2 linked regions of the Hahella sp. HNIBRBA332 genome follow. The protein of the gene in region 2 interacts with the protein of the main gene of each other region in a pairwise test. Links are inferred from orthologs where the notes say so. Each region holds a gene or a part of one and is shown on either strand. Other genes may lie near its edges.

The links.
Region 1: the proteins of rho (region 2) and yhbY interact in binary tests that used the Escherichia coli proteins (3 or more experiments, as listed by UniProt). The link is inferred for Hahella sp. HNIBRBA332 from one-to-one orthologs.

The regions. Positions count from the first base shown.
Region 1 is NZ_CP132203.1:4,570,920-4,578,848, reverse strand. What follows is about bases 2,518-5,497. They hold yhbY (ribosome assembly RNA-binding protein YhbY), read right to left. Parts: upstream 4,180-5,497; coding sequence 3,856-4,179; downstream 2,518-3,855. Other genes in these bases: ftsH (ATP-dependent zinc metalloprotease FtsH), read left to right, coding at 5,086-5,497; rlmE (23S rRNA (uridine(2552)-2'-O)-methyltransferase RlmE), read left to right, coding at 4,308-4,928; greA (transcription elongation factor GreA), read left to right, coding at 3,331-3,807; carB (carbamoyl-phosphate synthase large subunit), read left to right, coding at 2,518-3,334. Outside these bases: more of carB, read left to right, coding at 107-2,517; more of ftsH, read left to right, coding at 5,498-7,008; folP (dihydropteroate synthase), read left to right, coding at 7,101-7,928.
Region 2 is NZ_CP132203.1:5,429,534-5,432,406, forward strand. What follows is about bases 1-2,806. They hold rho (transcription termination factor Rho), read right to left. Parts: upstream 2,132-2,806; coding sequence 869-2,131; downstream 1-868. Other genes in these bases: ubiD (4-hydroxy-3-polyprenylbenzoate decarboxylase), read right to left, coding at 1-740; trxA (thioredoxin TrxA), read right to left, coding at 2,333-2,659. UniProt on the Escherichia coli protein: Facilitates transcription termination by a mechanism that involves Rho binding to the nascent RNA, activation of Rho's RNA-dependent ATPase activity, and release of the mRNA from the DNA template.

The sequences.
Region 1 (7,929 bases), 860 kb from region 2 along the record:
GCGTCGGCGCCCGACGGCGCCGCGTCTGAACCGAAACAGGCGTAATTCTGGGTGATGTCGGCGGCCTGCGGGGCGTCGCAAGATTCGAGCGAGTAGAAGAGCACACATGCCAAAACGTACAGACATCAATAGTATCCTGATTATTGGGGCCGGTCCTATCGTTATCGGACAAGCCTGTGAATTTGACTATTCCGGGGCGCAGGCGTGTAAAGCACTGAGAGAAGAGGGATATCGCGTTATCCTGGTGAACTCCAACCCCGCCACCATCATGACTGATCCAGCCATGGCCGATGCCACTTACATCGAGCCGATTAACTGGCGCACAGTTGCGAAAATCATTGAAAAAGAACGCCCAGACGCGCTGCTGCCAACCATGGGTGGGCAAACGGCATTGAACTGTGCGCTTGACTTGGCTCGTGAAGGCGTCCTTGAACAGTATGGCGTAGAGATGATTGGCGCTACACAGGACGCCATTGATAAAGCTGAAGACCGTGAGCGGTTCGACAAGGCGATGAAAGCCATCGGTCTGGAAACTCCTCGTTCCGCTATTGCGCATAGCATGGAAGAAGCTCTGCAAGTGCTGGATCAGATCGGCTTCCCCGCCATTATTCGCCCTTCCTTTACAATGGGTGGCTCCGGCGGCGGTATCGCTTATAACAAAGAAGAGTTTATTGAGATTTGCGAACGGGGCCTGGAGCTGTCGCCGACTCGTGAGTTGCTGATCGATGAATCGCTGATCGGTTGGAAAGAGTACGAGATGGAGGTTGTTCGAGATAAGAAGGACAACTGCATTATCATCTGCTCTATAGAAAATTTTGACGCCATGGGTGTGCACACTGGCGACTCCATTACAGTTGCGCCAGCGCAGACGCTGACGGACAAGGAGTACCAGATCATGCGTAACGCGTCGGTGGCGGTGTTGCGTGAAATTGGCGTGGAGACCGGTGGCTCCAACGTACAGTTCGGTATGGACCCTGAAACTGGCCGCATGGTGGTGATTGAGATGAACCCCCGTGTGTCCCGTTCTTCTGCGCTAGCGTCCAAGGCAACGGGCTTTCCCATAGCAAAGGTTGCAGCAAAGCTGGCGGTTGGATATACCCTGGATGAGCTAAGTAACGACATCACGGGTGGCGTCACCCCTGCTTCTTTTGAGCCGAGCATCGACTATGTGGTCACTAAAGTGCCGCGCTTCACTTTCGAAAAGTTTCCGCAAGCCAATGCGACACTGACGACGCAAATGAAGTCAGTGGGTGAGGTGATGGCGATTGGGCGTAACTTCCAGGAGTCTCTCCATAAAGCATTGCGCGGACTGGAAGTTGGCTCGGCTGGCTTTGAACCTAAAGTCGATCTGGGGTCTGAAGATGCGAGTGACGTTCTGACCCGTGGTCTGAAAGTGCCTGGCGCCGAGCGGATTTGGTTTATTGGCGATGCGTTCCGTGCGGGAATGAGCGTTAAGGAAGTTTATGAATATACCAAGGTCGACCCCTGGTATCTGGTGCAGATCGAAGATCTGATCAAAGATGAAATGGCGCTGAGCAATATGGCGCTATCAGACTTGACAGCTGACCGCTTGCGTCGTCTGAAGCGTAAGGGGTTCTCTGACCAGCGTCTTGCCGAGTTATTGGGCATCAACGAAAAGGCATTGCGCAAGCAGCGTCTGGAGTACGGCATCAAGCCGGTATTCAAGCGAGTGGATACCTGTGCTGCGGAGTTTGCTTCCTCGACGGCTTACATGTATTCCACCTACGACGAAGAGTGCGAAGCGCAACCGAGCGATCGTGAAAAAATTATCGTTATCGGTGGCGGTCCTAACAGAATTGGTCAGGGGATTGAGTTTGATTATTGCTGCGTTCACGCTGCCTTTGCTTTGCGGGATGACGGCTATGAAACCATCATGATCAACTGTAACCCTGAGACGGTTTCCACAGATTATGATACTTCTGACAGGTTGTACTTCGAGCCTATTACCTTGGAAGACGTTCTTGCTATTGTTCACTTGGAAAAACCGCGTGGCGTAATCGTTCACTACGGTGGTCAGACTCCGCTTAAGTTGGCGAGAGGGCTGGAAGCAGCAGGCGTACCGATTATCGGAACAACTCCTGACGCCATTGATCGTGCTGAAGACCGTGAGCGTTTCCAGCAGATGGTTGTTCGGTTGGGGTTGCGACAGCCGCCAAATGCGACGGCTCGCAGCCAGGAAGAAGCGCTGAGTAAAGCGAAGGAAATTGGTTATCCCTTGGTTGTTCGTCCGTCTTATGTCCTGGGCGGTCGAGCCATGGAAATCGTCTACGACGAAGTCGAGCTGCAACGCTACATGCGTGACGCGGTGCGAGTTTCCAACGATAGTCCTGTGTTGCTGGATCACTTCCTGAACGCTGCGATTGAAGTCGATATCGACGCGGTTTCTGACGGCGAAAAAGTAGTGATCGGCGCAATTATGCAGCATATCGAGCAGGCGGGAGTTCACTCTGGTGATTCTGCTTGTTCGCTGCCTCCGTACAGTTTGCCTGCGGATGTTCAGGACAAAATGCGTGAAACGGTCATCAAAATGGCCCTTGAGCTGCAGGTTGTTGGCTTGATGAACGTGCAGTTGGCTTACCAGGATGGCGAAATTTATGTGATAGAGGTGAACCCCAGAGCCTCTCGTACAGTGCCGTTCGTTTCCAAAGCGATAGGCGTGTCGCTGGCAAAGGTCGCTGCATTGTGCATGGCGGGCAAGTCTCTTGAAGCGCAGGGCTTTACCAAGGAGATTATTCCCAGCTTCTACAATGTCAAAGAGTCTGTGTTCCCGTTTAATAAGTTCCCTGGCGTAGACCCGATACTTGGCCCGGAAATGAAGTCCACAGGCGAAGTTATGGGCGTTGGCAAAAGCTTCGATGAGGCCTTTGCGAAGGCGGCTGCGGCGGGTGGAGACTTTTTACCGACAGGCGGAACTGTGTTCCTGAGTGTCAGGGATGCGGATAAAGCGGGTGCGGTGTCTTTAGCTAAGGAGTTAAATGCTGTAGGCTTCGAGATTATGGCGACTGCGGGGACTGCAAAAGCGATCGAAGAAGCGGGCATTCCCGTAAAACGGATCAATAAAGTGCGAGAAGGCAGACCTCACATCGTAGACGCCATAAAAAATGAAGAAGTAGATTTGATTATCAATACTACGGAAGGCCGGAAGGCGATTGCGGATTCTGCGGAAATCCGTAAGTCGGCCCTACAATACAAGGTGACCTATACCACCACCCTGACGGGAGGTGAGGCATTCTGCCGCGCAATCAAGGTTGGGCAGGATCACGCTGTGAATCGTCTTCAGGATATTCATGCAACCATTCAAGGCGACAAATGAGCAAAATACCTATGACAAAAGCAGGGGAGCAAGCCCTGCGTGAAGAGTTGAATCGTCTGAAGACTGTGGATCGGCCGCGAGTAATCACGGCCATCGCGGAAGCCAGAGAGCACGGAGACTTAAAAGAGAACGCCGAATATCATGCTGCGCGTGAACAACAGAGCTTTATCGAGGGCCGCATTGCGGAAATTGAAAGTAAGTTGTCCATGTCCCAGGTTATTGACGTGACCTCTATTGAGAATACAGGTAAGGTCATTTTTGGCGTAACCGTGAATATCATCAATCTGGATACAGACGATGTCAGCTCTTATCAGATCGTGGGTGATGACGAAGCGGATATTAAGAAAGGTAAAATCTCAGTGTCTTCGCCGATTGCGCGGGCATTGATTGGAAAAACTGTAGGCGACGTTGTCGTTGTGCAGGTGCCAAGTGGCATGGTTGAGTATGAAATAGATGGCGTACAGCACCTGTAACCAGGGCGACGCGTAAATAAAAAGCCGGCGTCAGCCGGCTTTTTTAATTTACTTGCCCGCGCCAGATTGGTGGCGTAAAAGGTTCGAAAGCTTGGGATTCGGCCTGGGATTTTTGCGAAGCAATATCGCGGTGCGCCCAATCACTTGAACTAATTCTGAGCGGGACATCTCGCAAAGCTCTTTGATAACCTCGGCTCTTTCTTCCTTTTCGCCGACAGCAATTTTAACCTTGATCAGTTCGTGGTCGTTCAATGCGCGTTCAAGCTCATTGATAACGCCTTCGGTAATGCCCGCGCCGGCGATGGTGACAATTGGCTTCAAGTGGTGTGCGATAGCGCGGTACTGTTTGCGTTGCTCTATGGGTAGAGTCATGTCTGTGTGGAAACCTTCTTGCGTATGAAAAGCGTGTATAGTAACGCACTATGGCGCACTTTCTGAACAAAAAAACACAGTATCAGCAAATGTGCCTATACTAAAATAATCGTGTCAGAGGCAATAAAGTGGGACGTTCTAAATCCAGCTCTCGGTGGCTGAATGAGCATCATAGCGATGTCTATGTAAAAAAATCCAAAGAGGACGGGTTTCGTTCTAGAGCCAGCTACAAATTGATTGAGCTCGACCGGCAGGACAAGTTATTGAGGTCGGGAATGACGGTGATAGATCTTGGTGCGGCGCCAGGTGGTTGGTCTCAAGTTGTCGCTGACGTAGTGGGGGATCAGGGGAAAGTAATCGCATGCGATCTGTTGTCAATGGACAGCATTGCTGGCGTGACGTTTTTCCAAGGTGACTTCACCGAGGGTGAAATGTTGGATGCGATCCTTAACGAAGTAAACGGTCGGCCTGTTGACCTTGTAATTTCCGATATGGCCCCCAATATGAGTGGGATGAAATCGGTCGATATACCCAAAGCGATGTATCTGGTTGAGTTAGCGCTTGATTTGGCGTGTCGCGTCCTTAAGAAGAATGGCTGCTTTGTCGCCAAGGTCTTCCAGGGGGAAGGCTTCGATCAGATTTTGCAGGAGTCCAGGGGCAGGTTTAGTAGCGTGAATATACGCAAACCTGACGCGTCCCGTGCTCGGTCACGTGAGATTTACCTAGTTGCCAAAGGGTTTCGAGGATAAACTTTCGTAATCGTCCTATTTAGTAAAATTAATGTAAATAGCGGCGATAATGGACATATAGTATGGTTTGGTGTTATCTAAACCCTGCGAATGCATAGAACCGAGCGACAAATTACTATTCGAGTCTGTAAGAAAAGAGGGATGGCCCTTGAACGATATGGCTAAAAATTTATTACTTTGGTTGATTATCGCAGCAGTGCTGCTGACGGTATTTAACAACTTCAATGTCCCCTCGTCCGCCCAAAAGCTCAATTACTCTGAATTTCTACAGATGGTCAACAGTGGCCAGGTGAAAAAGGTAGTCATAGACGGTGTGGCGATTGATGGGGAAAGACAAGATGGGTCCAGGTTCTCAACCATCCGTCCCGAAATTCCTGACCTGGGATTAATCGGCGACCTCATGAAAAACGAGGTGGTTGTCGAAGGGCGCGAGCCAGAAACTCAAAGTATCTGGACGCAGCTATTAGTCGCCTCGTTCCCGATATTGGTCATTATTGCGGTCTTTATGTTCTTCATGCGGCAAATGCAGGGAGGGGCTGGCGGCAAGGGGCCGATGTCATTTGGCAAGAGTAAGGCCCGACTTATGGGCGAGGATCAGATTAAGACGACCTTTGCTGATGTGGCTGGTGTTGACGAAGCGAAAGAAGAAGTAAAGGAAATCGTGGACTTTTTGCGTGACCCCAGCAAGTTTCAGCGTCTCGGTGGGAGAATCCCGCGCGGTGTGTTGATGGTGGGTAACCCTGGTACCGGTAAAACTCTGCTGGCCAAGGCAATCGCAGGCGAAGCCAAGGTTCCTTTCTTCTCTATTTCTGGTTCGGACTTCGTTGAGATGTTCGTTGGGGTTGGCGCCTCACGTGTTAGAGATATGTTCGATCAAGCCAAGAAGCAGGCTCCCTGCATCATCTTCATTGACGAGATTGATGCGGTTGGTCGTCATCGTGGAGCAGGCCTGGGTGGCGGTCACGATGAGCGTGAACAGACATTGAACCAGTTATTGGTTGAAATGGACGGGTTTGAAGGTAATGAAGGCGTTATTGTGATCGCTGCGACTAACCGTCCTGATGTTCTTGATCCTGCGCTGTTGCGTCCTGGCCGTTTTGACCGACAAGTGGTTGTTGGGCTTCCTGATATCGTTGGGCGTGAGCAGATCTTAAAAGTACACCTCCGTAAGGTGCCGTTAGAAGATGATGTGAATGCTTCCGTTATTGCGCGAGGAACGCCAGGATTCTCGGGCGCTGACCTTGCGAACTTGGTAAATGAGGCGGCGTTGTTCTCAGCTCGCGCGAACAAGCGCACTGTCGGCATGCATGAAATGGAGCTGGCGAAAGACAAAATCATGATGGGCGCAGAGCGCAAGTCTATGGTTATGTCAGAGAAAGAGAAGCGTAACACAGCTTATCATGAGGCGGGGCACGCCATTGTTGGTAGGCTGGTGCCTGAGCATGATCCTGTTTACAAGGTGAGCATCATTCCGCGTGGTCGCGCTTTGGGTGTGACTATGTTTTTGCCGGAAGAAGATCGTTACAGTCACAGTCGGCAGTTTCTCATCAGTAATATATGTAGTTTGTTTGGCGGTCGTATCGCTGAAGAGCTGACATTGGGGGTGGAGGGAGTTACAACTGGTGCTTCCAATGACATAAAGCGCGCAACCGGCCTTGCTCGCAATATGGTTACGAAGTGGGGGTTGTCGGATAAATTGGGGCCTTTGCTTTATGATGATGACAACGAAGAGGTGTTTTTGGGGCGGTCAGCCGGTCATGCGCCTAAGGTGTATTCTCCTGAAACAGCTCAGCGTATTGATGATGAAGTCAGAACCATCATTGACGACTGCTATGAGCATGCGCGTAAATTGCTTGTTGAAAACATGAGTAAGCTCCACATGATGGCGGATGCTCTGATGAAATACGAAACGATAGACTCAGAGCAAATCGACGCTATTATGGCTGGTCAGGAGCCCCCGCCTCCGAAAGGATGGGGTGACTCTAATCCGCCCAGTGGCGCTCAGCCTGTAAAAGATGTCGAGGCGAATGCGAATCCTCCTAAAGGAGGAGAGATTGGTGGAGCAGCCGGATCTCATTAATTCAATAAGCATTTCAGTCTAGCTAAATGACCCGGTTTTTCCGGGTCTTTTTATTTTGTATAACCCTCACCAGATTCCAAATGAGATAACGAATGAAGCTGACACTTCCAAACTCTATATTGGACTTGAGCACTCCCGTGGTTATGGGGGTATTGAATGTCACTCCTGATTCTTTTTCTGACGGGGGACGGTTTTTGTCCCCGGATGACGCTTTAAGCCAAGTTGAAAAGATGGTTTCTGAAGGTGCTGTCTTTATAGATATCGGTGGCGAGTCCACCAGGCCGGGAGCGGCTCCGGTGGCGGTTGATCAAGAGTTGGATAGAGTTTGTCCATTAGTTGAGGCTGTGCGGGCGCGCTTTGATGTAAATATTTCCGTGGACACCAGCACCCCTGAGGTGATGCGCGAATCCGTGGCGCTCGGGGCGGATTTAATTAATGATGTGCGGGCATTGACCCGGGGTGGCGCGTTGGAAGCGGCAGCATCGTCAAAAGCGGCTATTTGTCTGATGCATATGAAAGGCGAGCCCGGGGCCATGCAGGATAATCCAACCTATACTGATATTGTTAAAGAAGTCTCGTCATACTTGGGCGAGAGACGTTCGGCCGCTCTCGAAGCTGGAATCGAAATAGAGAGAATAATGTTGGATCCGGGGTTTGGTTTCGGCAAAACCTTGGAGCACAACCTCGTCTTAATGAAACATTTGCAGGCGTTTGTGGATATGGGATCCCCGGTACTGGTGGGGGTGTCACGCAAAAGCATGCTGGGAATGATAACAGGTAAAGCGGTAGAAGAGCGCTTGTTTGCAAGCGTTTCAGCTGCGGCAGTCGCCATATATAACGGCGCTCGTATAATTAGAGCGCATGACGTCGGAGCTACTGTTGATGCAATTAAAGTGGCTGCAGCGATTAGAGGAGTCTAAA
Region 2 (2,873 bases):
AACAACCCTGCAAAGGCGTATTCCGACAGCGTGTCCGGCACCGGCGTCACCGCGCCTAAAATAGTCGCAGGATCCGCCCCCAGGGCCACTGCAACCGGAAACGGCTCCATGGGATGCGCTTCCCGCCACTCGCGATAGTCGAGAGCGCCGCCCCGGTGCGACAACCAGCGCATAATCAGTTTGTTGCGGCCAATCAATTGCTGTCGGTATATCCCCAGGTTCTGGCGCGCCTTGTTGGGACCGCGCGTGATCACCAACGGCCAGGTCACCAGCGGACCGGCGTCTCCCGGCCAGCAGGTTTGAATCGGATACTGGTAAAGGTCGACGTCATCGCCTTCAATAATCACTTCCTGACAAGGCGCAGAGCTGACTTCTTTCGGCCCCATATTCATCACTTGCTTGAAGATCGGCAGCTTGCTCCAAGCATCCCGTAGCCCCTTGGGCGGCTCCGGCTCTTTCAGAAAGGCCAATAGTTTGCCAATTTCCCGCAAACTCTCGACGCTTTCCGCGCCCATGCCCAAAGCCACCCGTTCTGGCGTACCAAACAGGTTGCCAAGAACAGGAATTGAGTAGCCGCGGGGATTTTCAAATAACAAAGCAGGACCTTCACGCCGCAGCGTACGGTCGCAGATTTCGGTCATTTCCAGATGGGGGTCGACTTCCGCAGTGATGCGTTTCAGCTCGCCGCGTTGTTCCAATATACGGATGAAGTCTCGCAGATCTCGGTATTGCAGACTCATAAGATTCGATATAGACAGGCTGGGGTCGATGGATTCATAGGCGCACAATATAGGCGCAGCGGATAAAAGAAAACCCCTGCGCCGGCTGGCGACAGGGGCTTAAAACTCATCTCAGGTCAGCCATGCGCCTAGCGCTTTTTCATGGCCTGGAAGAATTCGTCGTTGGTCTTGGTGTCCTTCAACTTATCAAGCAGGAACTCCACCGCGGCGATATCGTCTTCCATAGAGTGCAGCAGCTTACGCAGGATCCACACTCTTTGCAGCTCTTCCTCGGACATCAGCAATTCTTCACGGCGAGTGCCGGAGCGACGGATGTTAATCGCAGGGAAGACGCGCTTTTCAGAAATTCTGCGATCCAAATGCACTTCCAGGTTACCGGTGCCCTTGAATTCTTCATAAATCACTTCGTCCATTTTGGAGCCGGTGTCGATCAACGCCGTAGCGACGATAGTCAGGCTGCCGCCTTCTTCGACATTCCGCGCAGCGCCAAAAAAGCGCTTGGGACGCTCCAGTGCATGGGCGTCCACACCACCGGTCAGTACTTTGCCGGAGGACGGGATAATGGTGTTGTAAGCACGCGCCAGACGAGTGATGGAGTCCAACAGGATCACTACGTCTTTTTTATGCTCAACCAGACGCTTGGCTTTCTCGATAACCATCTCAGCAACCTGAACGTGACGGGCCGGCGGCTCGTCGAAGGTGCTCGCAACCACTTCACCACGCACGGTGCGCTGCATCTCGGTCACCTCTTCAGGGCGTTCATCGATCAGCAGAACCATTAAATGGGTTTCGGGATTGTTGCGGGTGATGGATTGGGCGATGTTCTGCATGAGGAGGGTTTTACCGGCTTTCGGCGGCGATACGATCAAACCGCGCTGCCCTTTACCGATAGGCGCGACCAAATCCAGGATACGCGCTGATAAATCTTCCGTACTGCCGTTGCCGGCTTCCAGACGCAGTCTTTCCTGTGGGAACAGAGGCGTCAGGTTTTCAAACAGGATTTTGTTGCGGGCGTTTTCAGGTTTGTCGAAGTTGATCTCATTGACCTTCAACAGTGCGAAATAACGCTCGCCGTCTTTCGGCGGTCGAATCTTACCGGCGATTGTATCGCCCGTTCTGAGGTTAAAACGGCGGATTTGACTGGGTGAGACGTAAATGTCGTCAGGGCCGGCCAGGTAGGAACTGTCCGCGGAACGCAAGAAGCCGAAGCCATCCTGCAGGATTTCCAGAACGCCATCGCCGTAGATGTCTTCGCCGCTTTTGGCGTGCTTTTTCAAAATACTGAAAATCACATCCTGCTTGCGGGAGCGAGCCATATTTTCCAGGCCCATTTCTTCGGCGATGGTTAATAGCTCAGGAACGGGTTTCTTTTTTAATTCAGTAAGATTCATAGGATCGAAAAACAGTTGACCTGATTGGAGAGGGTTAGGTTATAGATGGAAGAGTTTATCGTTTTACTTATTAATCAGCGAAAGGAGGACTATCGCCAAAAAGTTGAAAGCAAAATCAGTATAGGTTGAATTATAGCCTTCGTCCAGAAAATTACGCGCATTTTGAGCAGGGGTCAGACCCCCGCTCACAGAAGGCGTATATTAAAGGTTGCTGTCCAGGAAAGCTGTCAGCTGGGACTTGGATAACGCGCCTACTTTGGTCGCATCTACAGCGCCGTTTTTGAACAACATCAGCGTTGGAATACCACGAATGCTGAACTTGGGTGGAGTCTTTTCATTTTCGTCGATGTTCAGTTTGCAGATTTTCAGACGATCGCCATATTCTTCCGCGATCTCTTCCAGCACCGGAGCAATCATCTTACAGGGACCGCACCACTCAGCCCAGTAATCCACCAGCACGGGGCCATCGGCCTTCAAGACTTCGCTTTCAAAAGAGTCATCAGTTACGTTAACAATTCGGCTGCTCATTATTTAATCCTGGCTAAGAGGTGAATGCTTTTACCGACTACTATATAAGGTGGGCCTGGTAAAAATAACCTTAAAATCCGGTTAGGAAAATGACTTTGACGTCCTGTGAAAGAAGTGGTTCCATTCTCCGCCGGCTTATTTCGGTCGGCTGACCTTAATATTGGAGCAATCAGTACAACTGAAAATTGACCGCTTAGGTCGACTAATTCAGCAA